Regions from separate parts of the Undibacterium sp. TC9W genome, predicted to be linked through region 2. Evidence: predicted binding sites of a transcription regulator. Region 2 holds the regulator's gene; the other holds the start of a gene.
What was found. Region 2 encodes LexA, which represses DNA repair genes until DNA is damaged. Its sites were predicted from a motif close to ACTGTATNNNNATACAGT; they were not measured.
Positions count from the first base shown of each region.

Region 1: ruvA (Holliday junction branch migration protein RuvA) is a predicted target of LexA. The motif match lies at 13,112-13,129, and genes of this name have one in related genera.

Region 1 is NZ_JBMPPJ010000004.1:36,103-51,935, reverse strand. Features, by position in the region: gene ACO0LN_RS06195 (alpha/beta hydrolase-fold protein) at 1-330, opposite strand, end outside; gene ACO0LN_RS06190 (hypothetical protein) at 434-604, shown strand; gene ACO0LN_RS06185 (hypothetical protein) at 601-822, opposite strand; gene ACO0LN_RS06180 (LytR/AlgR family response regulator transcription factor) at 1,029-1,766, opposite strand; gene ACO0LN_RS06175 (sensor histidine kinase) at 1,763-2,806, opposite strand; gene ACO0LN_RS06170 (hypothetical protein) at 2,821-3,423, opposite strand; gene ACO0LN_RS06165 (hypothetical protein) at 3,711-5,393, shown strand; gene ACO0LN_RS06160 (NAD(P)/FAD-dependent oxidoreductase) at 5,465-6,793, opposite strand; gene dusB (tRNA dihydrouridine synthase DusB) at 7,200-8,210, shown strand; gene ACO0LN_RS06150 (helix-turn-helix domain-containing protein) at 8,304-8,537, shown strand; gene purH (bifunctional phosphoribosylaminoimidazolecarboxamide formyltransferase/IMP cyclohydrolase) at 8,585-10,150, shown strand; gene ACO0LN_RS06140 (tetratricopeptide repeat protein) at 10,404-12,170, shown strand; gene ruvC (crossover junction endodeoxyribonuclease RuvC) at 12,428-12,970, shown strand; gene ruvA (Holliday junction branch migration protein RuvA) at 13,144-13,725, shown strand; gene ruvB (Holliday junction branch migration DNA helicase RuvB) at 13,729-14,799, shown strand; gene ACO0LN_RS06120 (2-keto-4-pentenoate hydratase) at 14,849-15,673, shown strand.
Region 2 is NZ_JBMPPJ010000005.1:330,090-345,922, reverse strand. Features, by position in the region: gene ACO0LN_RS09430 (efflux RND transporter periplasmic adaptor subunit) at 1-107, shown strand, start outside; gene ACO0LN_RS09425 (efflux RND transporter permease subunit) at 104-3,202, shown strand; tRNA gene ACO0LN_RS09420 (tRNA-Leu) at 3,520-3,606, shown strand; gene tig (trigger factor) at 3,635-4,984, shown strand; gene clpP (ATP-dependent Clp endopeptidase proteolytic subunit ClpP) at 5,002-5,628, shown strand; gene clpX (ATP-dependent Clp protease ATP-binding subunit ClpX) at 5,897-7,162, shown strand; gene lon (endopeptidase La) at 7,400-9,820, shown strand; gene lexA (transcriptional repressor LexA) at 10,028-10,684, opposite strand; gene rpsF (30S ribosomal protein S6) at 10,950-11,318, shown strand; gene priB (primosomal replication protein N) at 11,347-11,646, shown strand; gene rpsR (30S ribosomal protein S18) at 11,656-11,940, shown strand; gene rplI (50S ribosomal protein L9) at 11,967-12,419, shown strand; gene ACO0LN_RS09370 (replicative DNA helicase) at 12,587-13,975, shown strand; gene ACO0LN_RS09365 (DUF47 domain-containing protein) at 14,127-14,753, shown strand; gene ACO0LN_RS09360 (inorganic phosphate transporter) at 14,838-15,833, shown strand, end outside.

The DNA.
Region 1 (15,833 bases), on a different contig from region 2:
CAGTTCACGTTGACGGTTATTGTGGGTAACCGCAACCAAGATCATTTGGGGGCAAGAGTGTCCAATGCCCCGGCATTTCTTTTCCATCAAACCCATCATCGAAAGAAAATGATCGTTGCCGTCCAGCAAATACACAACCGGATAGACAGGCTTCTCCGGTCCCCGGACAGCATTCGTCTTGGGAACATATACCCAGATCTTTTTATCTTCGTTCAAGACATTCGAATGTATGGTTTCTATAGTACCGACAACAATATCTTCACTTTTTTCCACTGCATTGGCCAATCCCGCTATAGCCAGCAAGAAAACAAATATTCTGATGTTGATCATAAAAAGCTAAATCTCATGAAGGTAGTCAGGAAAAGTCGCGTGCATTTTTTATCGCATGTGAATCAGATTGCATTACTAACAATGTCGCGTCAAGCAGATACTAATGAAAATAGACGAAGCCAAAAGCACGCTGGAAACCATAGGACGTGAATGTGAAGCGACACGAGGAACACTTCAGACATTTGTGGAAAAGGATGATCAGGATAAGCTGATATGGCACGCGATCAATATTGAAGAAATGCCCGCTTGCCATTACCAGCATTCAGGCATTTAGCCCTGGATGGAATCGACCCGCTTGGCCGCAACACCCACATTGACGCCAGTCACGATGGTCGCAATACTTGCAACGACAGACAAGCCCAGAAAGAATCCAGATACGAACTCTGACGTCAGGCCCAGGACAGAAAAATCACTATTCTTTGAGACAAGGATACACAATAACGTGAACAGACCAGACAAACTGCACATCAGCGACAAGTTTTTGGTTTTCATGATTAAATGATTCTGTGTAATTAATGACAATAGTATATCGCATAAACATGCGTCGTCGCTAAATGCAATACCAGCGCGCCCCAAGGAGTCGCTGAGTAAGCATAGCGAGCGATGTCAGTTTGAGTTGAGAAGAGCTTCGTACTCAATTACGGCGAGCATCGCCGACTCAAAATGGCTTCGCGCAGTAGCTTAATCAGCGGCTCCGCCTACATCTGCCTGAACTGATGCTGATACGCCTGCGACACCGCCAGCCATTCATCCTCTTTCTGCAAACGCAAAGCCAGCCCGCCATCACTTCTCTGCACCGCATCTATCGCACCGACATTGACGATATTGCTGCGGGATATCTGCCAGAATTTATCACCGTCGAGTTGCGCCGCCAGGTCCTTGATGGTGGTGCGGATATAGGCTTCTAGTTTGGTCGTGATGACTTTGGTGTATTTGGAATCTGCGCGAAAGCAGAGCACATCGCTGACATTGATGAAGCGTATCTGGTTGCCAACCGATGCCTGTATCCAGCGCAGTGCTTCTTGCGGCTTTTTTATTTGCAGGGCAGACAGATCCGCCGGTTGTTGTGACAGGCGCTGTCTGAGCCTGTGCACTGCCAGCGCCAACCTTACTAAATCCAGGGGTTTGAGCAGGTAGTCCACCGCCCCCTGGTCAAAGGCATCGACGGCATAATCATTATGGGCGGTCAGGAACACGATATGACAAGGGTGATGGGCCAGGCGGGCCACGTCTATGCCACTCAGGCCAGGCATGCGTACATCCAGAAAGGCGATGTCGGGGCGCAGGTCTGTAATGGCTTGCATGGCCTTGATGCCATCATCAACAGCGGCGATGATGTCCAGTTCTGGCCATAGCTGCGCCAACGCGTCTTGCAACTCCTGGCGCAGGATGGCTTCATCTTCAGCGATCAGGGCTTTGGGTTTGATGATACTCATGCGAGATCACCAGTTCTGGCTGGCAGAGATATGGTGGCGCACACTCCATTTTTTTCGCCCGGCTGCAATTGCAGTTCGGCCTGCTCGCCAAACAAGGCCAGCAATCTTTCCTGTACATTCAGCAAACCCACACCACTGCCCAGTTCATCCTGGAAACCGCGGCCATTGTCGCTGACGGTGACCAGCAATTGCCCGGCTGCATTACTGGCACTGATGTCTATGCGTACCTCGCCCGGCTGCGGCTCTATGCCATGCTTGATAGCGTTCTCCACCAGGCTCATGATGGCCAGTGGCGGGATCAGGCAGGCGCGCACTTCATCGGTGGCCTGCACAGAAAACTGAAAGCGTGCACCCAGGCGTATCTGGAAAATTTGCAGATATGCGGCTGCCCTGTCCAGCTCTTGCCCCAGTGTGGTGGTACTCAGGCGCATGTCGGGCATGGCGGCACGCAGATAGGCAATCAGGTGGTTCAGCATTTGTTCTGCCTGATTTGCATCCTGGTGTATCAGGGCACGGGTATTGGCGAGGGTATTAAACAAAAAATGTGGTTCTATCTGGCCCTGTAGTGCAGCCAGTCTTGCTTCCAACATTTGTCTCTCGACTTTGTGCTTGCTGGCTTCCGCCGCCAGGCTGGCCTGGGTGCGGTGTCTGATTTCCTGGTCTATGGCAGCAGGCAAGACGGTGACAAAAATAAACACCAGGATAATGGCTGGCAACAACCAACTGACATGGCCTGTACTCATCGCTGGCCAGAATACGGCCTCCGCCTTGAGACCTGCAAACAATGCCAGCGCCACGGACAAGGCCAGGATAGCCCAGCGCTGGCTGGCATGTTTGAACCACAGTATTTTTTGCGACAGACATAAACCGGCTTGCGCCAGGGTATAGGCCAGCAGGATAGCCAGGCTATCTGCCAGCCAGGCTGAGCGGTTGGGGCCAAGGCTTGCATAAACCAGTAAACCCAGCACTACCAGCATGGGCAACAATGGCCACGTGTTCAATGTGCCTGCCCCTTCTTTATCACCATGAGTTATCGTCATGTCTGTCCGCATTTTTATTCCGAGAAATTCAGGTTTTTTATCGCTGCGCTTGCCTGACCGATGTTGACATCGTTTGCTATAGGTCTGCGTTCAGGTATGGAATTATTTGCGGGTGCTTCAGCGAAGGACAGGTCTTTCACTAACAATTTTCCTTGTTTTCTGATACCTATCCCTACCTCCAGTTTTTGCGCATTGGCGATCACTGGTGTCTGAACCTTCACCGTCTCCCAAGCGTCTCCTTTGGCTCCGCTGGAGGAGGTGATGCGAACACCGCCTTTGTCATCAGTCGTTCTGATCCAGAGTTCGTAGCGCCCCAGCTCACCCGTGTGTCGGGCTGATGCTGTTAAAAGCATGATTTTGCCACGATATGCACCGGCATCGACCACTTGCGTGATGGCGGCAAAATCATCATCATTGCTTGTCTCTTTTGAGGCGATAAAGAAAGCCGGTTGCTCTTTACTCCCTTGCGACTCATCAAGCCCACTTTCGTAATGAGTAGCGATTGCCCCATTGCCTGTCCAGCCTTTGGGTATGCCGTTCTTGACAGCGCCTGCGTAAGAGAAATTAACGGCAAAGGCAACCAGTGGTGCTGCGATCAGGATTTTCCAGTGTTTCATCATCTTTACTCCATAAGGGTTGTTAATGATGTGCAATATACGGATGAACAAGTTTGGTTTCCTTCGCTTTGCGATTACTGCCCCGTCACCGCCGATAAATGGCGGGAAATTTCTGATGAATGGCGCTGTTATAAAATAGTTTTATGCATGGCTGCCAGAATGACACAAGTGAATTGACCACGGCATGGTAAATAGTGATACTGCCAGCTTTAGCCTGAAATTTTTTCGCGCATATCATCTGCGTGACGTTTTTGCTGATCCGCCTATTTAATTGAAGGAAAGTTGTGGTGCGAGCCTTCTATCAACTCGATTATGACGCACTCCCCCGTGACGTCAAAAAACAATTGGCCAGGTCGGTCAGAAGCCCGGACTATCTGGTGCATGCTGACGCCATGTCGAATCGGTCCTGGTACCTGCGGCATGCTGCCTTGATGGCCGCATGTATTTTCTTTGTTTACCTGGCTGCGGCTTCAAGCTTTGGAGACCCTGTCAATGACCTCGCCTGGGATAATACTGGCCTGATAGTCTTGTATGCAATACTGTTTTTTGGGGTGGTCTATGCTGGCCATGAAATATGGCAGCGCATGCAGCTGAGCGCAAAATTTCGCTTCGCCCCTGGTTGCTACCTGTTTCCACTGGCACTGGTTGATATACGCAGCAATAAAATCGCGGTACATGATCTGGCACAATTGCGCAAACTTGATGCTACCCATCATGAATCGAATGGCCGTTATCAAAGAACGATTTTCTCTTTCAATTTCAATGATGGCACGCGTAAAGACCTGGTCATCAATAACCAGAACCTGGCTGAAGCCACGCTGGGAAAATTCAATATCTATAAAACCAAGGCCAAGGATGCATTTCATAACCGCGATCTGGCAAGTCTGTATGGCTTTGACCCCCTTCTGGATGTACGGAGAAACAAGTGGCGGGAAGCACATGGGGCTGCCAGCCTGGGTAAGCGGTTTATCAATCTCTTGACTCAATTCAAAGTACCGCTACTGGTGCTGGCCATCTTCATTGCTGCCTTGTTTTGGTATGGTAGGAATGCTGCAGCAGACAAGAAAATGTATTTGAATGCCAAGCACTTGCAGACCGAAGCGGCGTATCTGGGTTATCTGGCTCACGGCAAAGTCAAGATTACTGAAATGCAGGCAGAGTTGCCGCGCGTGGTATTCAATGAAGTACAGAAAAAAAATTCCGTGACCATGCTGCGTCAGTTGAAACTGCGCTTCCCGCAATCCGATATCTTGCCTGACGTGGCAGAAGAAATTCATGTGCTGTATGAAAACTCCATGCAAAAATTCCGGCAACAGGCAGTTAATTCAGACGCTGCCTTGATCAGGTCCATGGAAAATTTGCTGAAATTTGCCGAGGAGCATAACGACCCGAATGTGGCGATCAGCTTTACTCGCCCGACGGAAAGTGAGCTGGGTCAGCTCGATGCAATCCTGAAACTCAAGGAAAATAAATTGCGCGGCATGCGCATCATACCAGCGGCGAAATACTTTGCAGACAATAGCGCAGCCGTCAGGGAAACACGGATTATCGTCGGGATACGTAGTGCGTTCAGCTCCATATTCCCGAATGATGTGCTGTCATTCAATGCCAATCCTGCCGCCCCTGACAATGCGCCCAGGTTGCAGATCACTTATCAGATAGAACCTTCTGGCAAGGTGTTTGTGTCTGACAAACAAGATGATGCCTTTGTTGGCATGGTCATGCGCTTCAAGTCCGCGCTCATCGTACCTAATACCAGAGACCGGTGGAAATTCGACCTGGAAGTAGAGCCACCAGATTCATTCAATGTCGAGTACCAGACATCCAGCCGCACACCGGTACAGCACGCACCTGAAGGCCAGGTCTATGCGGTAATGGCAGAGCGGGCCTTCGATAAACTGGCAAACAAGATCAATGCCGCATTCTTCAGGCCAGATAGTACGGCATACATGAAGCAGAATGGTCGATGAATTGCAGTACAGGCAGGTTTTGCACCCCGTCCATACTGCAGGATCAATGCCGTTTCAGCATTGCATAAGAATCAATGCAACTTGATACGCGGATTACGTACCCTGTCTATGGTCTCTGCCCAGGTCGACAGCCATGTATGGAACAAACCATTGACTGCCATCTGGTGTTGTTTATGCAGTGACCAGTACATCCATTTTGCCAGCGTGCCTTCGATGAAAACAGAGCCGCTGGCCAGAGAACCCATGAGACTGCCAACGGTGCTGTAATTACCCAGCGATACCAGCGAGCCATGATCTTTATAGGTAAACTCCAGTGCAGATTTGCCCTGCAGGCGGCGCACCAGCGTTTTTGTCAGGGTACTTGCCTGTTGATGGGCAGACTGGGCGCGTGGTGGTACGTTCGGCAGACCCTCACCTTGTGGACAGGCGCAGCAATCACCAATTGCGAAGATAGCCGGGTCTTGCGTGGTTTGCAAAGTACGGGTAACCACCAATTGATTGATGCGGTTGACTTCCAGCCCATCCAGGTCTTTTAAAAACTCTGGCGCTTTAATGCCTGCTGCCCAGACCACGATGCCACTTGGAATAAATTTGCCGCTGGCCATCTGCACGCCAGCCTTGGAGACATCGACCACTTTTTCATTGGTATGCACTTCTACCGCCATGCTACGCAATTCACGGGCGACAGAATCGGACACGCGCTCAGGCAGCATTTGCAGTAAACGGGTACCGGCATCAACGATGACGATCTTCAAATCTTTTTCAGGATGAAAATTCACCAGGCCGTAGCTGGACAGGATTTTGGTAGTCATGTGCAGCTCTGCTGCCAGCTCTACACCAGTGGCACCTCCACCTATGATGGTGACGGTAAAACGGCCTTCGCCAGAAGTCTGCTGCTGACTTTGCGCCTGCAGACAATAATTGATGAGGCGTTGATGGAAACGCTCTGCCGCAGCAGGGGAATCAAGCATGATGCTGTTTTCGCGTGCGCCGGGCGTACCGAAGTCATTGGTCTGACTGCCCAGCGCTATCACCAGGCTGTCATAGCTTATGGCCTGACGTGGTAATAACTGGACGCCGTTTTCATCGAGCATGGGGGCGATATAAATTTCTTTCTTTTCACGAGAAAGCCCCTCCATACGACCCAGACGGAATTCGAAATGATTTGACCGTGCCAGGGCGAAGTATTCGCGCTCGTCTGCATGACTGTCGAGAGTGCCTGCGGCAACCTGATGCAATAGAGGTTTCCACAAATGGGTACGGCTGGCATCCACCAGCGTAATGACGGCTTTGCCGCGTTTGCCTAATTTCTTGCCCAGGCGCACTGCCAGTTCCAGCCCGCCTGCACCACCGCCAACGATGGTAATTCTATGTACTGCCTCCTTGTTTTGCGTGCCCACGAACAACTCCCTTATTTGAAAAATATATTCCCTTGCTGACTATCTTCTAATGAACAAAAAAACGGATGGCAAGGGAATACATTTTTGTCAGGAGTGAAAATGACAAATATGTAAATATACGCATGGAGTATACACAGAACTGACAAAGCTGAGCGTGGGTTGACGAACAAAGCGGGGGCGAACAGGTATATTGCAGACAAACAGCAGGCACATTTCAAGTGCCAACAGCAGTTTAGAGAGGCAAGTCTAATCTGCTCCGGGATGCACAGTTTTGTTGAAATTTAAACTATCAAAAAGCCAACAAATATAGATAAAAATATTCCTTACGAGTGGTAACGATTTTGCCAAATATTTAGGCAGGATTCAGGTAGAATAGCGCTTCTTCGAATTTCCCCCTTCCCTGATCGTGCAAATCGGCTCTTACGTGCTGCGTAATAATATTTTTGTTGCTCCCATGGCTGGTGTGACTGACAGACCTTTCCGTCAGTTGTGCAAAGAACTGGGTGCGGGTTATGCCGTGTCTGAAATGGCGGCATCCAATCCCAAACTCTGGGAAACAGAAAAATCCACGCGCCGTACCAACCATGAAGGTGAAATGGAACCCAAGGCCGTGCAGATTGCCGGTGCAGACCCACAGATGCTGGCTGAATGTGCCAAACACAATGTTGATAAAGGTGCGCAAATCATCGATATCAACATGGGTTGCCCGGTTAAAAAGGTCTGTAATGCCTGGTGTGGTTCTGCCTTGTTGCAGCATGAAAGCCTGGTTGGGCAGATACTGGATGCGGTGGTCGGCGCAGTCGATGTGCCGGTCACACTCAAGTTCCGTACAGGCTGGGACAGGGCCAATAAAAATGCCCTGAACATTGCCCGCATGGCAGAGGCGGCTGGGATACAGATGCTGACCCTGCATGGACGCACCCGTGCCGATGGCTATAAGGGTGATGCCGAATATGAGACCATTGCTGCCGTCAAGGCTGCAGTCAATATCCCCGTAGTTGCCAATGGCGACATCACGACACCGGAAAAGGCCAAATATGTACTGGAGGCCACCGGTGCTGACGCCATCATGATAGGCCGGGCGGCGCAAGGCCGACCGTGGATCTTTCGCGAGATCGCCCATTTCCTCAATACCGGCGAGCATTTACCTGCCCCCCTGATTTCTGAAGTTCGTGAACTCATGGATGCCCATTTGAAAGCGCACTATGCCTTCTATGGTGACTACCTTGGCGTTCGAACGGCACGCAAACACATAGGCTGGTATGTGCAAGACCTGGTAGGTGGTGAAGATTTCCGGCAACAAATGAACTTACTGACGGATTGTGATGAACAACTTGCCGCCGTCAGCAGTTTTTTTGATCACATGGCTGGGGAGCGGTTACAATACCGCCCCTTTGAAGAAAAACTGGCAGCATAAGACAAAGCACTTTTACAAAAACCAATTTGTCTTGCCGTCCATAAAGCATGGACTACCCGCCGCCTGGCATAACCGAACAGTGATAAAAACAGCATGAGCAAAGATAGCATTCAAGACGCCGTCCACAAAAATCTGGAAAAATATTTCCGTGACCTGGGCGAGCAACCCGCATCCAATATTTACGACATGGTCGTGTTAGCCGTTGAAAAACCTATGCTGGAAATGGTCATGACGCGCGCATCGAGCAACCAGTCACAAGCCGCCGATATGTTGGGCATCAACCGGAATACCTTGCGCAAGAAATTGCAGCAGCACGGTTTGCTTTAATCCATCTGCGAGGCTTGACACCGATTTCCTTACTCACATCAAAAATCATGATCAAACAAGCCCTCATTTCCGTCTCCGACAAGACCGGTGTGCTCGAATTTGCACGTGAATTGTCTGCGCTCGGTGTCAAGCTCTTGTCCACGGGTGGCACGGCCAAACTGCTGGCCGACAACGGCCTGCCTGTCACGGAAGTGGCAGACTACACCGGCTTCCCTGAGATGCTCGATGGCCGAGTCAAGACCCTGCACCCTAAAGTGCATGGTGGCATCCTGGCGCGCCGTGATTTCCCTGAACATGTGGCAGCACTGGAACAGCATGGCATTCCCACCATAGACATGGTGGTGGTCAACCTGTACCCGTTCCAGCAGACCGTAGCCAAGGGTGAATGCTCACTCGAAGATGCGATAGAGAATATCGATATCGGTGGCCCGACCATGTTGCGTTCTTCTGCCAAGAACCACAAGGACGTGACCGTCATTGTTGATCCGTCTGATTATGCCGTTGTACTGGCAGAGATGAAGGCGAATCAAAACGTCGTCAGCTATGACACCAAGTTCACGCTGGCAAAAAAAGTATTTGCTCACACCGCGCAATACGATGGTGCCATCACCAATTACCTGACCAGCCTGGGTGAAGACAAGGCGCACGCGACACGCAGCGCTTATCCACAAACCCTGAACCTGCATTTTGAAAAAGTGCAGGAAATGCGTTACGGTGAAAACCCGCATCAGTCTGCCGCCTTCTATCGCGACCTGAAATCTCTCGAAGGTTCACTGGCCAACTACAAGCAATTGCAAGGCAAGGAACTGTCTTACAACAATATCGCTGATGCTGATGCCGCATGGGAATGCGTGAAGTCTTTTGCTGAATCTGCCTGCGTCATCGTCAAGCATGCCAACCCTTGTGGTGTGGCTTTGGGTGCGACACCGTTTGAAGCTTACAGCAAGGCTTTGCAGACTGACCCGACTTCTGCGTTTGGCGGCATCATCGCCTTCAACCGCGAACTTGATGGCAAGGCTGCTGAAATCGTCGCCAAGCAATTCGTTGAAGTATTGATCGCGCCATCTTTCACTGCCGAAGCGAAACAGATTTTTGCAGCAAAACAAAACGTACGTCTGCTGGAAATTTCTCTGGGCAATGGCTTCAACCTGTATGACATGAAACGTGTTGGTGGTGGCTTGCTGGTGCAGGCGCCTGATGCCAAAAACGTCTTGCAGGAAGAACTGCGTGTCGTCTCAAAATTGCAGCCAACTCCACAGCAAATGGCTGATATGATGTTCGCCTGGCGCGTGGCCAAGTATGTCAAATCAAATGCAATTGTTTTCTGCGGCAATGGCATGACACTGGGTGTAGGCGCTGGTCAGATGAGCCGCATAGACTCCGCCCGCATCGCTTCGATCAAGGCACAGAATGCTGGTTTGACTTTGACTGGTTCTGCTGTCGCGTCTGACGCGTTCTTCCCCTTCCGCGATGGTCTGGATGTCGTCGTCGATGCTGGTGCGACTTGCGTGATCCACCCGGGTGGCTCCATGCGTGATCAGGAAGTGATTGATGCTGCGGATGAACGTGGTGTCGTGATGGTTTATACGGGTACGCGTCATTTCCGTCATTGATGCGGGATAGATGTATTAAATGAGGTATGTGCGGCCCTGATTATTCAGGGCCGTTTTTTATTGCAGGCGCCTTATTACTACCGACATCACCTGAGTACATCAGCTCAACAATACGCATTGTCCATAACTTGTAAGCAAAGACCATATGCGACAATGCCGCCTCACACAAGATGGCTACAAGGCAGCACTATATTGCCGTGCCGAAGAATTCCCACAGGATGCATGACGAATGATTTATCTAAGAAAGACGACATTGTCTACCTTAACTTGCGCCGCTCTGATGGCCCTGAGTTTGTGGCCTGCCAGCTATGTATCGGCCTCAGAGCCTGATCATCCCGCCGCCAACCAACAGAATTACAGTGCGGACTTGATAGAAACTACCAGGCTTGCTGATAAAGGCGAAGCCGCTGCACAGCTCAAGTTGGCGGGCATGTATTTTGAAGGCCGGGGCGTGGCCAAAGACTTGCAACAAGCCGCCCACTGGTACCGCAAAGCAGCCGATCAGGGAAATGACAGGACACAGTACAGCTTGGGCTGGATGTACCAAACTGGTTCTGGCCTGTCCAAAGATATGCAACAAGCGGCCTACTGGTATCTGAAGGCCGCACAGCAAGGCAATGTCAATTCGCAGAATAATCTGGGTTGGCTTTATGAAAAAGGCCAGGGTGTAGTTAAAGACGTGCGACAAGCTGCTCAATGGTATCTGCAGGCTGCACAACAGGGGAATAAAGAAGCGCAAAACAATCTTGGCGTCATCTATCAGGACGGCATGGATGAGATAAAAAAAGATGAACAACAAGCGGTGCACTGGTACCGCAAGGCAGCGGATCAGGGGCTTTCAGTTTCACAGAATAGTATGGGTCGGATGTATTTCGAAGGTCGTGGTATAGCAAAAGATTATCAGCAAGCGGCCCTTTGGTATCGTAAAGCCGCTGATCAGGGAGAGGCCCGGGCACAATCGAGTCTGGGCTGGATGTATCAGACGGGCACTGGAGTAGCCAAAGATGCGCAACAAGCTGCTGGCTGGTATGTGAAGGCTGCGCAGCAAGGAAATGCAGGGGCGCAGAATAATCTGGGTGGACTCTATCAAAGTGGCATGGGCGTAACCAGGGATGAACAAGAAGCAGCAGTCTGGTATCGCAAAGCGGCCGATCAGGGAAGTGCCGCTGCACAGTTGAGCCTGGGTGAAATGTATGCCACAGGCAGCGGTGTACCCAAGGATGAAAAGCAAGCGGTGGTCTTGTACCGCAAAGCCGCCGAGCAGGGAAATGCCAAGGCGCAATTTGGCTTGGGCTGGATGTATCACACCGGTTCTTTTGTGGGCAGAGACGCACAGCAGGCAGTGCACTGGTATCGCCAGGCTGCCTTGCAGGAAATGTCCATGGCACAAACGATGCTGGGCGGCATGTACCTGGCAGGCGTCGGTGTGCCAGAAAATTTACCCCAGGCCGCATTCTGGTTTCGCCAGGCAGCCAACCAGGGGGCCGCAGATGCAGAATACATTCTGGGAATGGCGTATATCACTGGCAAAGGCGTGCCAGAAGACTGGCGGCAAGGGTCGATCTGGCTGCGTCGCGCTGCTGAACAAAATTATTCTAATGCACAGCACGTGCTGGCTTTGCTTTATCTGTCTCGCAAAGAATCACCCGATGACGGGAAACAAGCCCTTTATTGGCTGCGCAAAGCAGCAGAACGCGGCGATGCCAATGCACAACTCGACCTGGGCAGGATCTACGCTAGCGGCAAAATCTTGAATATAGACAGCCGCGCTGCAGCCAGCACCGTTGCCGGTCCACTTGACAAGGACTGGGACAAAACACAGAAAGACCTGGCGGCAACGATTGGTGAAGTGGTAGGTGTAGCCAGAGATGAACAGGCCGCCTATTTCTGGACCAAGCTATCTCTTGCCAACGGCAATCAAGTTGCACGCGACTATTTACCCCCGCTGGTAGCAGTATTGCCCGCTGAGAGCAAAAGCAAAGTCGATGCAGAAGTCAAAGCCTGGAAGCCTGTGAAATAAAACTTGGCGGCTGGAGTGCGTCAGCTGCGGGAGGGGCTGGCCTTCAATACATACCGCAAACACCGTTGCAGACCAACCGGGCCTGCATTATATTTCCTTACTGATGCGCATCAATTACAAATACCAATACTAATCATCAGAAGCAATTACTCACTTACTTAGCGAGCAATAAAACTAGCTCGCTGATACGCTATACTCATCAGCAATAATTCCTGTAGCAGCACAGCACCACATCTAACACACACTCAGAAGCCCTCATGAAAATCCTAGGCATAGACCCCGGCTTGCGTACCACCGGTTTTGGCGTCATCCATAAACAGGGCAGCAAGCTGACGTATATCGCCTCGGGCACGATAAAGACCATTGATGGTACTTTGCCAGAACGTTTGAAGACCATACTGGCTGGTGTTTCAGAAATAGTACGCACTTACCAGCCAGATTGCGCGGCCATAGAAAAAGTTTTCGTCAACGTCAATCCACAATCCACCCTGTTGCTGGGGCAAGCCCGTGGAGCAGCGATTTGTGCGCTGGTGGCGGCGGACCTGTCAGTGGCTGAATATACGGCCTTACAGGTCAAGCAAGGCGTGGTCGGCCATGGCCGTGCCAAGAAAGAACAGGTGCAGGACATGGTGCAGCGCCTGCTTGCTTTGTCTGGCCTGCCTGGAAGCGATGCTGCCGATGCGCTGGGCGTAGCGATTTGTCATGCCCACAGTGGTGATACCCTGGCAACCCTGGGGGCAATTGCACCGGGACTGGCGAAGAAGGGCTTGCGCGTCAAGGGTGGCCGTCTGGTCGGCTGATACGGGGCTGCAAGCTCATTGCAGCTGCACTATGCCCGCGCCAGATCGTATAACTGGCATGCATAAGCTTAATTGCAGTATCGCAATATCAATATAATTTCCCTGCGAGCCTCGTCAAACGCGCAAGAATCGTTTACTATCACTGCTTATTCATACAGTATGAAAGCAGTCCCATGATAGGTCGCATTGCAGGCACTCTGATAGAAAAGAATCCTCCGCAATTGCTGGTCGATTGCCAGGGTGTGGGCTATGAAGTCGATGTGCCTATGAGTACCTTTTATAACCTGCCGCATCTGGGTGAAAAAGTGGTCTTGCTGACGCATCTGGCGATACGCGAAGATGCCCATGTGCTGTTTGGTTTTGGCACGGCAGAAGAACGCAGCACCTTCAAGCAATTGATCAAGATCAGCGGTGTCGGTGCCCGCACTGCCCTCTCTATTTTGTCTGGCATGTCGGTAGCCGATCTGGCCCAGGCAATCACACTGCAAGAAGCAGGGCGCCTGACCCGCGTACCTGGGATAGGCAAAAAAACTGCTGAACGTTTGTTGCTGGAACTCAAAGGTAAGCTCGGTGCTGACCTGGGTAATGCCACTGCCGCACTGGCTGCGGGTGACCATAGCGCCGATATCCTGAATGCCTTGCAGGCACTTGGTTACTCCGACAAGGAAGCCTTGCTGGCGATGAAATCCGTGCCCGCAGGTAGTGGCGTCTCTGATGGCATCAAGCTGGCATTGAAAGCATTGTCCAAAGGCTAAGCGATGACGATACAGACCGACAATCTTTCATCCAACTTCAGCGAGCCACGCATTATCTCGGCCACGCCGAGCTCGCCCAACGAGGAGGCGATAGAACGCGCCCTGCGCCCCAAGCAGCTTGATGAATATGTGGGCCAGGAAAAAATACGTGGCCAGCTGGAGATTTTCATTACAGCAGCCAGGCAGCGTAGTGAAGCGCTTGATCACACCTTGCTGTTTGGCCCGCCGGGCCTGGGTAAAACCACGCTGGCTCACATCATTGCGCGTGAGATGGGTGTCAACCTGCGCCAGACTTCTGGCCCTGTTCTGGAGCGAGCTGGTGATCTGGCTGCCTTGCTGACAAATCTGGAAGCCAATGATGTGCTTTTCATCGATGAGATACATCGCCTGTCGCCTGTCGTAGAAGAGATTTTGTACCCGGCGCTGGAAGACTACCAGATCGACATCATGATAGGCGAGGGCCCGGCAGCCCGCTCGGTGAAGCTGGATTTGCAGCCTTTTACCCTGGTTGGCGCCACTACCCGCGCCGGCATGTTGACCAACCCGCTGCGCGACCGTTTTGGGATTGTCGCCCGACTGGAATTTTATACACCTGAAGAATTGACCAAGATCGTGACCCGCTCCGCATCGTTGCTGGGCGCACCGATACAGGCGGATGGTGCGCGTGAAATTGCCAAGCGGGCACGTGGCACACCGCGTATTGCCAATCGTCTGTTGCGGCGGGTACGTGATTATGCCGAGGTCAAAGGCAATGGTGAAATCACCAAGGCCATTGCCGATGCAGCATTGAAGATGCTGGATGTCGATGCCGTTGGTTTTGATTTGATGGACAGAAAACTGCTGGAAGCCATCCTCTTTAAATTTGGCGGTGGCCCGGTAGGTCTGGATAACGTCGCTGCTGCCATAGGAGAAGAACGCGACACCATAGAAGATGTACTGGAACCCTATCTGATACAGCAGGGTTTTTTGCAACGCACGCCCAGAGGCAGGATAGCAACTCCGTCCGCGTATGAGCATTTTGGCGTGACCATGCCCAGATCGGGCAATAACGGCGACTTATGGGGTGGTAGCTAAACGCTGACCCCTCCCATGGTTTGTGCTCAATCCAACCGAACTTGATGCCATGTCCCTACTAGCCGAACAACATGCTTATGCCGTCCTTGAGGCCAGGGCGCGTACCCAGCATATCAATCCCCTAAGCTGGCAATTTGAGCTGAGCATTAACGATGCTTATGACATTGCCAAAGCGTCTGACACCATCCGTGCCGCCGAAGGCGAAGTTTGCATAGGCCGCAAACTTGGTTTCACTAACCGCAAGCTGTGGAATAAGTATGGTGAGAAAGCTGCCATCTGCGAACCAATCTGGAGCAGCTTGTTTGACAGCACGGTGCGCTATGTTGAAGATAACCATGCCTACCAAAGCCTGACAGGCGCGCTGCAGCCACGCATAGAACCGGAAGTGGTATTCAAGCTCGGCAGGACGCCGGCTGCCGACGCTTGCATAGAAGAACTCGCAGATTGCCTGGAATGGATGGCACATGGCATAGAGATCGTCGTCAGCCCCTACCCTGACTGGAAATTTGAGGCAGCCGATGCGATAGCCGCACTGGGCTTGCATGGCACCCTGCTGATCGGTGAACCGCGCATCTTGTCGAGCGCCAGTCGCCAGCATCTGGCTGAGCTGCTGGCCAATGCCAGTGTCTCGCTGTCATGCGATGGCACACTGCTGAGCGCTGGCTATGGCAGTAATGTGCTGGATAGCCCATTGCATGCGATCTGGCACCTGCATGGCCTGCTGCAAAAGCAGCCACAGTTCCTTCCTTTGCAGGCAGGTGAAATCATCACCACCGGCACCTGGACTGATGCTTACCCGGTACAGGCCGGGCAAACCTGGGGGACTGCTTTCTCTGGCATCCCATTGCCGGGTCTGAGTGTCAGTTTTGCTTAAAACCGCCAAGTATCAGATGTTGCGGCGCCCCTCCGTGTGAAACACTGATTATCTGAAAGAAAAAGGCTGACATGCGGTACATGTCAGCCTTTTTCTTTTGCAGAAGCGCATAAACTTTATTGGCAATTCAGCCTGGCAGCCGCTGCCAGCATTGTGAGAA
Region 2 (15,833 bases):
CTATACTCGGTGTGGAAACTACCCCGGCTCCGGCCAAGTCTGTGGCCGCTGCCAGTGATGCTGCATCCCTAGCTCCTGCAACTGCGGCAGCAGGAGCCGCCAAATGAGTGATTCTTCACGTGGTTTCAATTTATCCAGATGGGCGCTGGAGCATATACCGCTGACGCGTTATCTGATGGTCGTGCTCTTGCTGGGGGGCATACTCAGCTATGGCAAACTGGGGCAGGATGAAGATCCGCCGTTTACTTTCCGCGCGATGGTGGTGCGGGCTATCTGGCCAGGTGCCACTGCCTTGCAAATGGCAGATCAGGTGACTGACAAGCTGGAAAAAAAGCTGCAAGAAACGCCATATATAGACAAGATACGCAGTTACTCCAAACCAGGTGAAACTTTAATTATCCTGCAATTGCGTGAATCGACGCCGCCTAAAGATACGGCGCAATCCTGGTATCAGGTGCGTAAGAAGATAGGTGATATCCGTTCGACCTTGCCGCCCGGCGTACTCGGCCCATTCTTCAATGATGAATTCGGCGATACCTACGGCTCCATCTATGCCTTGTCTGGCGATGGTTTCAAGTATGAAGAGGTTAAAGAATATGCCGACTTCGTGCGTCAGCAATTCTTGCGCATCCCTTCTGTATCCAAGGTTGAACTGTTTGGCGTGCAGGATGAGAAAATCAATATCGAATTCTCGCAAAAGAAATTCTCACAACTGGGCGTGCCATTTGATGCCATCGTAGGGCAAATCAATTCGCAAAATGGTGTTGAGGCTACCGGTGTGCTAACGACTTCCACTGACAATCTGCAAGTCCGTATTTCTGGCGCGCTGATGACGGTGAAAGAGTTGGAAAATCTGCAGTTGCGCGCCAATGGCACGACTTTCCGCCTCGGTGATTTCGCCACGGTCAAACGTGAATACAAAAACCCGCCGCAAGACAAGATGCGTTTCAACGGCAAAGAAGTTGTCGGTCTGGGTATTTCCATGGAAAAGGGCGGCAATATCATTGAGTTGGGCAAACACCTGCAAGTTGATGTTGCTGAAATCAAGGCGAAACTGCCAGTAGGCATTACGCTGGAGCAGGTCACCAATCAGCCGGATGCAGTGAAGTCTTCGGTTGGTGAATTTATCCGCACTCTGATAGAAGCGGTTGTCATTGTTCTTGCGGTCAGCTTCCTGGCCTTGGGTTTGCATACCAAACCTTTCCGCCTCGATATCTGGCCTGGCCTGGTGGTTGGTTTGACGATACCGCTGGTATTGGCAATTACCTTCCTGTTCATGCGCATCTTTGATATCGATTTACACAAGATATCGCTGGGTGCTTTGATCATTGCACTGGGTTTGCTGGTCGATGATGCGATTATCGCAGTTGAAATGATGGTTCGTAAGATGGAAGAAGGTTTTTCTCGCTTTGATGCGGCAACCTTTGCCTATACTTCTACGGCCATGCCTATGCTGACAGGTACGCTGATTACGGCGGCAGGTTTCTTGCCTATCGGTCTGGCAAAATCTGCAGCAGGTGAGTATACCTTCTCCATGTTCTCGGTGAATGCCCTGGCTTTGCTGATTTCATGGCTGGCGGCGGTTATCTTTACGCCTTATTTGGGTTATTTGCTGTTGAAGGTCAAGCCGCATGCAGGTGGCGGTGGCAGTGAGCATGAGATTTTTGATACACCGTTTTACTCGCGCTTCCGTGCGCTGGTGAACTGGTGCGTGACCTGGCGCAAGACGACGATAGTCATTACGCTTGGCGTGTTCATGCTGGGTGTATATGGATTCAAGTTCATTGAACAGCAATTCTTCCCTGACTCCAGTCGCCCTGAATTGATGGTGGAGTTGTGGTTGCCTGAGGGCTCATCCTTCCAGGCAACAGAAGCGCAAGCCAAGAAGTTTGAAGCCTTCATGCAAAAGCAGGAAGGGGTGGAAAGCGTGACCAGCTATGTCGGTACGGGTAGCCCACGTTTCTATTTGCCACTGGATCAGATTTTCCCACAAACCAACGTGTCGCAGATCGTGGTTTTGCCTAAGGATTTGAAAGCACGTTCCGCATTGCGCTTGAAAATTATCGAAGCCTTCAAGAAAGATTTTCCTGAGGTGCGTGGTCGTGTGAAACTCTTGCCTAACGGCCCACCAGTTCCTTATCCGGTGCAGTTCCGTGTTACCGGTCTGGAAGTAAACAAGGTCAGGGAAATTGCAGACCGCGTCAAAGAAGTCATGCGTGCCAACCCGAATACGGTGGGTGTGAATGACAACTGGAACGAGTCAGTCAAGGTAGTGCGTATTGATCTGGATCAGGATAAATTGCGTGCCCTGGGTATTACATCGCAAGCTGTCATGCGTGCTGCGAATACCATACTGACGGGTACTAACGTTGGTCAGTTCCGTGATGGTAATAAACTGATTGATATTGTCGTGCGTCAGCCAGTCGATGAGCGTTCTACGATAGAGGCATTGGGTAATGCCAATGTACCAACCGGCAGCGGCAAATTTGTGCCTTTGTCTCAGGTTGCCCGTATCAATCTGGTATGGGAGCCAGGTGTCGTCTGGCGTGAAGGTCGTGAGTGGGCTGTGACGGTACAGTCCGATGTGGTTGATGGCATACAAGGCCCGACAGTATCAAGCCAGGTATCACCAAAACTGGATCAGATCAGGGCCAGCCTCTTGCCAGGTTATAAGATAGAGTTGGCAGGTGCAGCAGCGGATAGTGGCAAGGCGCAGGAATCGATTGCAGCCAATGTTCCATTTGTGATTTTCATCATATTCACTTTGCTGATGCTGCAGTTGCATAGTTTCTCCAGATCCTTGCTGGTATTCCTCACCGGCCCTCTGGGTGTGGCCGGCGCGGCGATGGCTTTGTTGATATTGCAACGTCCATTCGGTTTCGTCGCGCAGCTCGGTGTGATTGCCCTGTTCGGTATGATCATCCGTAATTCGGTGATCTTGATTGACCAGATCGAACACGATATAGGTGAGGGCGCTGCACCATGGGATGCGATTGTGGAATCGGCAGTACGCCGCTTCCGCCCTATCATTCTGACGGCAGCAGCGGCAGTGCTGGCGATGATACCTTTGTCCCGTTCCGTGTTCTGGGGGCCAATGGCGGTCGCTATCATGGGGGGGTTGATTATTGCGACTGCTCTGACCTTGCTGTTCTTGCCAGCTCTATATGCGGCATGGTTCAGGGTCAAGAAGACCAGTATCTAAGAGTATTTGGGGTATTTTTGGGTTCCACCCCTGTCAGGTTGGCTATGCTGACAGAGGTGGAATTGCTTGAAATACCGGGCAATACTGCCCTTGTATAGTGTTTTATAGCTTTTTATGGTTTTTCCGCCGCTGTATTGGGCTTGTATTTAAAAAAATAAGGCACATGCCGGTAAAATCCAGTAGAATATCGGGCTGGAGTTGTAATGCCACATACATCAGTTTTGGGCGACGCTTGAATTTCGGGTCGCCCTTTGCTTTTGTGACGGCCGTGCAGAACGTGTGGCGGCATTGCGCCGGTGAACATAAACATACATCCCGCGAGGATGGCGAAATTGGTAGACGCACCAGGTTTAGGTCCTGACGCCAGCAATGGTGTGGGGGTTCGAGTCCCCCTCCTCGCACCACAGAATTTTTACTATTTGGACGATTTTCATGGCAACTGCAGTCGAAACTTTAGATAAATTGGAACGCCGTTTGACGATTTCCTTTCCGGTCGCTGATGTGCAATCGGAAGTTGAAAAGCGTTTGAAGCAGCGCGCACGTACAGCAAAAGCGCCTGGTTTCCGTCCTGGTAAAGTACCTATGAAAATGGTAGCAGCGCAATATGGCTATCAAGTAGAAACAGAAGTGCTGAACGACAAAGTCGGCCAGGCTTTTGCTGCTGCTGCAAATGAAAACAAATTGCGTGTTGCTGGTTACCCAAGCATAGAGCCAAAGTCTGGATCAGACGTGGCTGAAGGCAGCTTGGCATTCGATGCAACTTTTGAAGTGTATCCAGAAATTACCGTTGGTGATTTGGCTATTGCTGAAGTTGAGCAAGTCAAATCTGACGTAACTGATGCCGAAATCGATAAAACCATCGATATCCTGCGCAAGCAACGCGTGCATTTCCACGTTAAAGGCGAGCAGGGTGCGCACGGTGACGGTGGTGCAGACCAGTCCGCGCAAAATGGCGACCGCGCTACAGTAGATTTCGTAGGCAAAATCGACGGCGTCGAATTTGCTGGCGGCAAAGCTGATGGCTTCGCCTTCGTATTGGGTGAAGGCCGCATGTTGCCTGAGTTTGAAACAGCAACTATCGGTTTGAAAGTTGGCGAATCCAAGACTTTCCCATTGGCTTTCCCTGAAGACTATCATGGCAAGGACGTTGCAGGTAAAACTGCAGAATTCACGATCACTTTGACAAAACTGGAATGGGCGCACATGCCTGAAGTAGATTCCGAGTTTGCCAAAATGCTGGGCGTGGAAGATGGCGACCTGGTCAAGATGCGCGCAGATATCAAGGACAATCTGGAACGCGAAGTACGCGGCCGTGTTAAATCCAAGACTAAAGAAAGTGTCATGGACGCATTGGTCAAGGTTGTCGAATTTGACGTACCTAAAACTTTGGTGGCGCAAGACAGCGAACGTCTGGCAGAAATGACACGTCAAGACATGGCGCAACGCGGCATGAACGTCAAAGACGTGCCTTTCCCTACAGACTTGTTCAATGCACAAGCTGAGCGCCGCGTTCGCCTGGGTCTGATCCTGGCTGAACTGGTCAAGGCAAACAACCTGCAAGCAACAACTGAACAAATCAAAGCGCAAGTTGAAGATTTTGCTCAAAGCTATGAAGACCCGCAGCAAGTCGTTAAATATTATTTCAGCGACCGCAACCGTCTGGCTGAAGTTGAAGCCCTTGTATTAGAGGAAAACGTCGTTAACTATGTGTTGGGTAAAGCGAAAGTCACAGACAAAGTTCTGCCTTTCGACGAATTGATGGGCAACAACGCACAAGCGTAACAAATAAAGGAAAACACATGACAGGCATCATCCGTAATTCGGCACTGGACACAAACATGCTGGGCATGGTGCCTATGGTGATTGAGCAAAGCGGCAGGGGTGAGCGTTCATACGACATCTACTCACGCTTGCTCAAGGAACGTGTGATTTTCCTGGTGGGTCCGGTCAATGATCAGACTGCCAATCTTGTTGTTGCACAGTTGCTGTTCCTGGAAAGTGAAAATCCTGATAAGGATATTTCACTTTACATCAACTCTCCAGGTGGTTCGGTATCTGCTGGTATGGCAATCTTTGACACCATGGAGTTCATCAAGCCTGACGTATCTACCTTGTGTACCGGTATGGCGGCATCCATGGGTGCCTTTTTGCTGGCAGCAGGTGCCAAGGGCAAGCGTTTCTCTTTACCAAATTCCCGTGTCATGATTCATCAACCTCTGGGCGGCGCCCAAGGCCAGGCATCTGATATCGAAATTCAGGCGCGTGAAATCTTGTATTTGCGTGAGCGCCTGAATGGCATACTGGCTGAAAAAACTGGCCGCAGCCTTGAACAAATTGCGAAAGATACAGACCGTGATAATTTCATGTCAGCAGATGCTGCTGCGGAATATGGTCTGATCGATAAGGTGCTGGCGCATCGCGCTTAAATCCCTCAAGCACATTGCTTATCAAAAGAAGAACGCCTGTTCCATGACGGTCCGGGCGTTTTTTTATTCTGTTCTATAATATCTCTTTGCTTCCCATTGTTGCATATTGATGTCATGACGAAAGACGTTTTTGCAGGTAATATGCAAGACCAAGTAGCTGAGATTATTAATGTTTAATATGCGTTGCTGATGCCTGAGTCCAGGCTCTGTCCAGCCAGCGTTTAATCATCAGTTTATAGATTAATTTTGTTTATTTCATATACGTATCATGCCCGATAAAAAATCCTCCAGCGGAGAAAAGTTGCTCTATTGCTCGTTTTGCGGCAAGAGTCAGCATGAGGTTAAAAAATTAATAGCTGGGCCATCCGTATTCATCTGCGACGAGTGCATCGATTTGTGCAATGACATCATTCGTGACGAAGTGTCCGAAATTGATAATATTGCCAGTGCGAAAACTGAATTGCCTACGCCGCAAGAAATCACTGACTTGCTGGACCAATACGTCATTGGCCAGCTTGGTGCTAAACGTATTCTGGCAGTTGCGGTATATAACCATTACAAGCGCCTCAAACACCTGGGTAAAAAAGACGATGTTGAACTGGCAAAGAGTAATATCTTGCTGGTAGGTCCGACTGGCTCAGGTAAAACCCTGCTGGCGCAAACACTGGCACGCATGCTGAATGTGCCTTTCGTCATCGCCGATGCGACTACCCTGACTGAAGCTGGCTATGTTGGTGAAGACGTAGAAAACATCATTCAAAAATTGCTGCAAAATTGCAATTATGAAGTCGAGCGCGCGCAAAAAGGTATCGTTTATATCGATGAAATCGACAAGATTTCCCGTAAATCTGATAATCCATCCATTACCCGCGACGTGTCCGGTGAGGGCGTGCAACAGGCTCTGCTGAAGCTGGTTGAAGGTACGATGGCATCTGTACCGCCTCAGGGTGGCCGCAAGCATCCTAATCAGGATTTCATCCAGATTGATACCACCAACATCATGTTCATCTGCGGCGGCGCGTTTGATGGTCTGGCGAAGATCATTTCCGACCGTTCCGAGCGCAGTGGCATAGGGTTTTCTGCCAGCGTCAAGAGTCAGGCAGAAAAGAGCGCCAGCGAAGTCATGCAAGATGCTGAGCCGCAAGATTTGATCAAGTTCGGTCTTATCCCCGAGCTGGTTGGTCGTTTGCCTGTTATCGCCACTTTGAACGAACTGGACGAGGCTGCCCTGATCCAGATTCTGGTTGAGCCAAAAAATGCCCTGATCAAGCAATATGCAAAATTGCTGGAGATGGAAGGCACTGAGCTGGAAATTCGCCCAGCCGCTTTGCAGGCCATTGCCAAGAAAGCGATCATGCGTAAAACCGGTGCCCGTGGTTTGCGCTCCATCCTTGAGCATGCCTTGCTTGACATCATGTATGACTTGCCTAGCCACCAAAATGTGGAGAAGGTTGTTATTGATGAGAGTACGATCACTAATGGCGCAAAACCATTGCTGATTTACCATGAGCAGCCAAAAGTTTCCGGCGCCTGATGGCATTGTTTGCTTCGAAGTAACAAAAATGGGGACTTAACTCCCCATTTTTATTTATTTTGCCTTTTTTTTATTTGATTCGAAGTACAATGGTTTAACAAAACGATTCTGGCTTCAATCGTAAAGCTACCCGGAGAAGCTCTCTGAGTGGCTTTTTTTATTGTTTTTTTCCAGAATGGGCTTGTGTTTCCGCCCAGTGCGCCAACATTGTTAACCAGTATTTATGAAAGGTGCGCCATGACGACTACTCTGATTACCGAACAAACCCAATTGCCGTTGTTGCCACTGCGTGATGTCGTTGTATTCCCGCACATGGTAATCCCCCTGTTTGTGGGCCGCCCCAAATCCATTAAAGCCTTAGAAGCCGCCATGGATCAGGGTAAGAGCATCATGCTTGCCGCCCAAAAAGCCGCTGCCAAGGATGAGCCTTCGGCAGATGACATTTACGAAATTGGCTGTATTGCCAATATCCTGCAAATGCTGAAATTACCCGACGGTACCGTCAAGGTATTGGTCGAAGGTGCGCAACGTGCGCGCATCAGCAAGATCCATGATTCTGAATCGCATTTCTTTGCTGACCTGACACCTATCGCCGTCGATGAAGGTGATGAGTCAGAAGTCGAGGCTATGCGCCGTACTATCGTTCAGCAATTTGACCAGTACGTCAAACTGAACAAAAAAATCCCACCAGAAATTCTGGCATCCCTGTCTGGCATTGATGATGCTGGTCGCCTGGCTGATACCATCGCCGCGCACCTGCCTTTGAAGCTGGAACAAAAACAAGTCATCCTGGAAATTTTCAGTGTGGCAAAACGTCTTGAGCATTTACTCGGTCAGCTCGAAGGTGAGCTTGATATCCTGCAAGTCGAAAAACGTATCCGCGGTCGCGTCAAGCGCCAGATGGAAAAGTCCCAACGCGAGTATTATCTGAACGAGCAAGTCAAGGCGATACAAAAAGAGCTGGGCGAGGGCGAAGAGGGCGCTGATATTGACGAGCTGGAGAAAAAAATCCTGGCCGCCAAAATGCCTAAAGAGGCCCGCGACAAAGCACAGAATGAGTTGAAAAAACTCAAAATGATGTCGCCTATGTCGGCAGAAGCTACTGTCGTGCGTAATTACATCGATACCATCGTCAATTTGCCATGGAAGAAAAAATCCAAGGTCAACAATGATTTGACGAATGCTGAAAAAGTATTGGAAGACGAACACTTTGGCCTGGATAAGGTCAAAGAACGCATCCTGGAATATCTTGCAGTACAACAGCGCGTCGATAAGCTGAAAGCACCTATCTTGTGTCTGGTAGGTCCTCCAGGTGTGGGTAAAACCTCGCTGGGGCAGTCCATCGCCCGTGCCACGAACCGCAAGTTTGTGCGCATGGCCTTGGGTGGCGTGCGTGATGAGGCAGAAATTCGCGGTCATCGCCGTACTTACATAGGCTCCATGCCGGGCAAGATTTTGCAAAGTCTGTCCAAGGTTGGTGTGCGTAATCCTCTGTTCCTGTTGGATGAAGTCGATAAGATGGGTGCCGATTTCCGCGGTGATCCTTCATCGGCTTTGCTGGAGGTATTGGACCCTGAGCAAAATCACACTTTCTCGGACCACTATATCGAAGTCGATTTCGATTTGTCCGACGTCATGTTTGTGGCGACGTCCAACTCCTACAATATCCCGCCAGCTTTGCTGGACAGGATGGAGGTGATACGTCTGTCAGGTTATACCGAAGATGAAAAAACCAGCATTGCACAGCGTTATTTATTGCCTAAGCAAATCAAGAACAATGGTTTGAAAGAAGGCGAAATTACTGTGGCTGAGAGTGCAATACGCGACATCATTCGCTATTACACCCGTGAAGCTGGCGTGCGTTCGCTGGAAAGGGAAATCTCCAAGATTTGCCGCAAGGTCGTGAAAATGCTCTTGCTGAAAAAGACCGAGAAAAAAGCCACGGTCAATTCAAAAAATCTGGACAAGTACCTGGGTGTGCGCCGCTATGACTTTGGTGTTGCCGTCAAGGATAACCAGATTGGTCAGGTAGTTGGCTTGGCCTGGACTGAAGTTGGTGGTGATCTATTGACCATAGAAGCTGTAAACATGCCAGGTAAAGGTGGCGTCATCCGCACAGGTACTTTGGGCGATGTCATGAAAGAATCGATAGAAGCAGCCCGCACAGTGGTACGCAGCCGCGCCAAGCGTCTGGGTATCAAGGCGGATGTGTTCGAGAAGAGTGATATCCATATCCACGTACCAGAAGGTGCAACACCAAAAGATGGTCCATCTGCCGGTATTGCCATGACGACTGCTCTGGTCTCAGTGTTTACTGGCATCCCGGTTCGTGCTGATGTTGCCATGACAGGTGAAATCACCTTGCGTGGTGAAGTATTGCCTATCGGTGGCCTAAAAGAGAAATTGCTGGCTGCTCATCGTGGTGGTATCAAAACAGTATTGATACCTGAGGAAAATGCCAAGGATCTGGCTGAGATCCCGGACAATGTCAAAAACAAACTGGAAATCATCCCGGTACGCTGGATAGACAAGGTCCTGGAAATTGCACTGGAAACTCAGCCTGTTCCTTTGGTGGATGAGCCTGTTTCTGTGGCGGCTGCAACGCCGGCTACAGCGCCGACGGAAACTCCTGCAGACACGACGGTTGTTAAGCACTAAGTTTTTGAAGTAACAGCTCGTTGCTCTGAAATGAAAAACGTCCGGAAAGTCCGGACGTTTTTTTATGCCTGTCGCTTATCTCGCCTGAGAGTGAGTCACTTAATGGGAGGATGTAAGGTGGGCTTGTCAGCAGGCAGAAGCAAATAAGCTTGAGATTCTGCCCGGGCGTGAAGTAAACGAGAGGGTAAAATCACGCCCAGGCTGACCTCAAACCCAATTGCGCATGAGGCCGACAGCCAGGCCTTCCAGCGCGAAATCTTCTCCTGCGTCACCAATCTTGATGACAGGGTAATCCGGGTTCTCTGGCATCAGTTCTATCAGGTTGCCAGTTTTTTTATAGCGTTTGACGGTCACATCATCACCGAGGCGGGCGACGACGATCTGCCCATTGCGGGCACTGTCTGCCTTTTTAACCGCCAGCAAGTCGCCATCAAGTATGCCAGCGTCACGCATGGACATGCCACGTACCTTCAGTAAAAAGTCTGGTTTGGCAGAGAACAGGGCGGGATCTACGTGGTAAGTAGACTCAATATGTTCACTTGCCAGTATCGGCGAGCCGGCTGCAACCCGGCCAACCAGTGGCAGGGCTAGTTGCAGCAGAGCAGGGTGGGGCAAGGCCAGTTGCTTGCCTGTGATATGGCTAGACAACTCTGACTCCAACAAACGTATGCCGCGTGAAGTGCCAGCAGCAATTTCTATAACGCCTTTGCGTGCGAGGGCCTGCAGATGTTCTTCTGCCGCATTGGTCGAGCGAAACCCCAGTTCTGTCGCAATCTCGGCACGGGTGGGAGGAAAGCCCGTGTTTTGAATGGCATCTTTGATCAGGTTCAGGATTTGTTCCTGGCGGGAAGTAAGTTTGAGCATGGCGTTTTCTAGTGTTAAGGTGCTGTATATACAAGCAGTCTGTATTTTTATACAGTAAAGCTGAATATGCAAGTCAAAATGAGCGCAATTACTGAGAAATGTGAAAAAAATACCTCATTTACCTTGAGGAATTGGCAGATAAATTGCCTAAGTCACTGATCTAATTGATCAATATGAAAAACTAGGTTATTATTGTCGGCTTTCCTCTTCCCGCACTCGTCTTGACGCCGAGGCGGGCTATTTTTATTGTCCACAAGGAGAATATATGCGTCATTATGAAATCGTATTTATCGTACATCCAGATCAGAGCGAGCAAGTTCCTGCAATGATCGAGCGCTACAAGGCAAGTGTTGTAGCCCGTGGTGGTCAAATCCACCGCGTTGAAGACTGGGGCCGTCGTCAATTGGCTTACATGATTCAAAAACTGGCAAAAGCACACTATGTTTGCTTGAACATCGAATGCGATGCTGAAACTCTGCTCGAGTTGGAAACAGCATTCAAATTCAACGATGCTGTCTTGCGTCACCTGACAGTCAAATTGAAAAAAGCAGAAACAACACCTTCTCCTATGATGAAAGCTGTTCAGAAAGAAGATGCTGCAAAAGCGCAACGTGTTGAAGCGCCTGCTGCTTAATAATTGACAAAGGTCGCGTAAAAAAATAGTGAATCAGCTGAAGCTCGTAGCCCGGATTGTGGAAAAAAGCGCATTGCGCTACACCCCGGCCGGTATCCCGATAGCTTCTGCTACCTTGATGCATAGCTCAGAAACTCGTGAGGCGAACACAGTTCGGCAGGTCGAGTTTGAGATTTCTGCGATGGCTGCTGGTGAAATATCACAGCGTTTTGCAGAAATTGCCCTGGAGTATCCCATGGAATTCACCGGTTTTTTAGCGCGCAAAAATCGCAATAGCAAAAGTCTCGTTTTTCACGTCACTGAATTCGAGACACATTTACTAGATTAGGAGCCAAAAATGGCATTCGGTAAAAAATTCGACAAAAGCAAATTGAAGCAAAAGCGTCAACAACAAAACCCTTTGTTCAAACGCAAAAAATTCTGCCGCTTCACAGCAGCACATGTAGAAAAAGTTGACTACAAAGACATCGACACACTGAAAGATTTCGTGCAAGAAAACGGCAAAATCATGCCAGCGCGTTTGACCGGTACAAAAGCGCTGTATCAACGTCAAGTAGATACTGCAATCAAACGTGCACGTTACCTCGCGTTGCTGCCATACACTGATTTGCACACAGCGTAATTGACGACAAGGTAAAGGAGAAAAATATGCAAGTTATTCTGTTGGATAAAGTCGTTAATCTCGGCAATCTGGGTGATGTAGTTCGTGTTAAAGACGGCTATGCACGTAACTTTTTGATTCCACAACGTATGGCTCGTCGTGCTACGACAGCTGCAGTTGCTGAATTCGAAGCAAAACGCGCTGAACTGGAAAAAGCAGCGGCAGCCAAATTGGCAGCAGCTCAAGCTCAAGGTGAAAAACTGTCCGGTCTGACCGTACAAATCACTCAAAAATCTGGTGTAGATGGCCGTTTGTTTGGTTCCGTCACTAATGCTGATATCGCTGAAGCCCTGACTAAACAAGGTTTCGCAGTAGAGAAAGCACAAGTACGTTTGCCACAAGGTCCGTTGAAGATCGCTGGCGAGCACAGTGTTTCTGTTGCTTTGCATACTGACGTTGTTGTAGATGTTAATGTTGCAGTAGTAGGCGAACACGCTTAATTTGCTTTCTTGGCAAATTCAAAAAAAGCCGGGTTTTCCCGGCTTTTTTTATGCCGATGGCTGAAATTTTGGTGATTTGGCTATTTGTCACAAACTTGTCACAAACTGGTTCATTTCTCCATGCTGGGACGTTCTGATAGTCTGATTTAACGGTTATAATGCGCGCCATGAAAGCTGGTTCTGATCCTCAACTTGATGCCTTGCGTGTCCCCCCCCATTCCATAGAAGCGGAGCAATCTGTTCTCGGAGGTCTGCTGCTTGACAATGCCGCCTGGGATCGTATTGCTGACTTCATCAACGAAGAAGATTTTTATCGTTATGACCACAGGATCATTTTCCAGTGCATGGTCAAATTGATCAATTCCTCCCGTCCTGCTGACGTCATCACTGTGTATGAAGCACTGAATGGTGTGGGCAAGGCAGAAGATGCCGGTGGCCTGACCTACCTCAACGCGCTTGCGCAGAATACACCTTCGGCTGCGAATATACGCCGCTACGCTGAGATCGTGCGCGACCGCGGTGTCTTGCGCAAGCTGATTACAGTGGCAGATGAGATTTCAGGAGATGCCTTCAACCCGCAAGGGAAAGAGGTCAAGCAAATGCTGGACGCGGCTGAATCCAAGATTTTTGCGATTGCCGAAGAGGGCGCGCGTGGGGCGCAAGGGTTCCAGGCCATCCAGCCCTTGTTGACACAAGTCGTCGAGCGCATTGATGAATTGTATAACCGCGACAACCAGAACGATATTACCGGTGTGCCTACCGGTTTTGTTGATCTGGATAAAATGACTTCAGGTTTGCAGCCAGGTGATCTGATTATTGTGGCGGGACGTCCCTCCATGGGTAAAACCGCGTTCTCGCTGAACATAGGTGAGAACGTGGCGATAGACAGTGGTTTGCCAGTTGCCGTGTTCTCCATGGAGATGGGCGGTGCTCAGTTGGCGATGCGTATGCTGGGCTCGGTAGGTCGTCTGGATCAAAGCCGCCTGCGGGTCGGCAAGCTGACTGATGAAGACTGGCCCCGCCTGACGCATGCGATACAAAAAATGAATGATGCGCAGTTGTACATTGATGAAACACCAGCGCTGAGTTCAATTGAGTTGCGTGCACGCTCACGCCGCCTGGCGCGCCAGTGTGGCAAACTGGGCCTGGTAATTGTCGATTACCTGCAATTGATGTCAGCCAATAGTGCTGGCGAAAACCGTGCGACTGAGATTTCTGAAATTTCCCGTAACTTGAAGGGCCTGGCAAAAGAACTGCATTGTCCAGTGATTGCCTTATCCCAGTTGAACCGCTCTCTGGAGCAAAGACCAAATAAACGCCCCGTCATGTCTGACTTGCGCGAATCTGGAGCGATTGAGCAGGATGCTGACGTCATCATGTTTATTTATCGTGACCAGGTATATAACCCGGATTCTCCTGATAAGGGTACGGCAGAAATCATTATTGGTAAGCAGCGTAACGGCCCTATTGGTAGTGTGCGCCTGACTTTCCTGGGTGAATATACCAAATTCGATAACTATGTCGGTCATTTGTCCGTGTTTGGTGATAACGAATAATATTGAAAAAAGTATGAGCTGATATTGATTGCTTGGTAGAGACGAAGTGGTGTTGTAAAGACTTAAAAGTAGAACAGTGTTGTCAGGCATGTTTGTATGCATGTACTTTCCTGGACAATTCTAGAAATCTTATATTTTCAGTGAGAATAAAATGTTTGGACGCTTGATGCCCACCGAGGGCAAATTTTTTGAACTCTTCAATCAACATGCTGAGTTATGTGTCAAAGGCTCCAAGGAAATGGTTGCCCTGATGACGAACTTTGATGACCTGGAGATCCGTGTTCACGCGATAGAGAGCATAGAAAAACAGGCCGATACTGTCACTTACAATACGATAGAATTGTTGCACAAAACTTTCATCACACCACTTGACCGTGATGACATCCATAAACTGATCACACGTATGGATGATATTCTGGACCTGCTGGAAGATGCTGGTCAGACTATCTCTTTGTACGATATCCGCGAAATCACACCAGAAGCAAAGCGTCTGGCTGAACTTTGCCTGGGTTGCGCTGAAAAAGTAAAGGCCGCCGTGGCCTTGTTGCATAACATGGATAATTCCCGCGAAATCCTGGCCTTGTGCGAAGAAATCGACCGCCTGGAATCGGATGCGGATCACGTCATGCGTGCTGCCATGTCCAAACTGTTCCGCGATGAACCTGATGTCCGCAATCTGATCAAACTTAAAGCGATCTACGAAATACTGGAAACAGTGACGGATCGTTGTGAAGATGTTGCCAATATCATAGAAGGCATTATTGTTGAGAACGCTTAAGCGTCTGACTTTTTTATTTTGACGCTTAATTGACGCTTAACAGTTCTCTGTCAATGCAGAGAGCGAACAAGGGAATTCACTTTTATGCAATCCTTTCATATGAGCCTGCACGTCATCATCTTATTGGTGGTGCTGGCATTGTTATTCGATTTCATGAACGGCTTCCATGATGCCGCCAATGCAATCGCAACCGTTGTTTCGACGGGAGTATTGAAGCCTAGTCAGGCGGTAGCCATGGCTGCCTTATTCAATGTCTTTGCTTTTTTCGTTTTTAATCTGTCAGTAGCCAAAACCATAGGCAAGGGCACGATTGATCCTGTCATTGTCGATCACTATGTGATCTTTGGTGCTTTGGTTGGGGCGATATTCTGGAATCTGGTGACCTGGTATTTTGGTATCCCTTCATCGTCTTCCCATGCTCTTATCGGCGGCTTGATTGGTGCTGCAGTAGCCAAAGAAGGTACTGGAGCCCTGATTGCAGCAGGTCTGTACAAGATCATTTTGTTTATCGTCTTGTCACCATTGCTGGGCTTTGTGCTTGGGTCGGTGATGATGCTGATTGTTTCCTGGTTGTTCGTTAAATCGACACCAAGAAAAGTGGATAAATGGTTCCGCCGTCTGCAACTGGTGTCTGCTTCTGTTTTCAGCCTTGGTCACGGTGGTAATGATGCGCAAAAGACCATGGGTATTATCTGGATGCTTTTGATTGCAGCGGGTTACTCCAGCGAAGCTGATAAAGGTCCACCAGGCTGGGTAGTGTATTCCTGCTATGCAGCTATCGGCCTGGGTACTTTGTTTGGTGGCTGGCGTATCGTGAAGACCATGGGTCAGAAAATCACCAAGCTCAAACCTGTCGGTGGTTTTTGTGCGGAAACCGGTGGTGCCATCACCCTGATCATGGCAACTGTACTGGGTATTCCTGTATCAACAACGCACACTATTACTGGTGCGATCGTAGGTGTCGGTTCAGCGCAAAAAATGTCTGCAGTGCGCTGGGGTGTTGCTGGCAATATCGTCTGGGCATGGATTTTGACAATCCCGGCTTCTGCTTTTGTGGCAGCCATAGCCTGGTGGATAGGT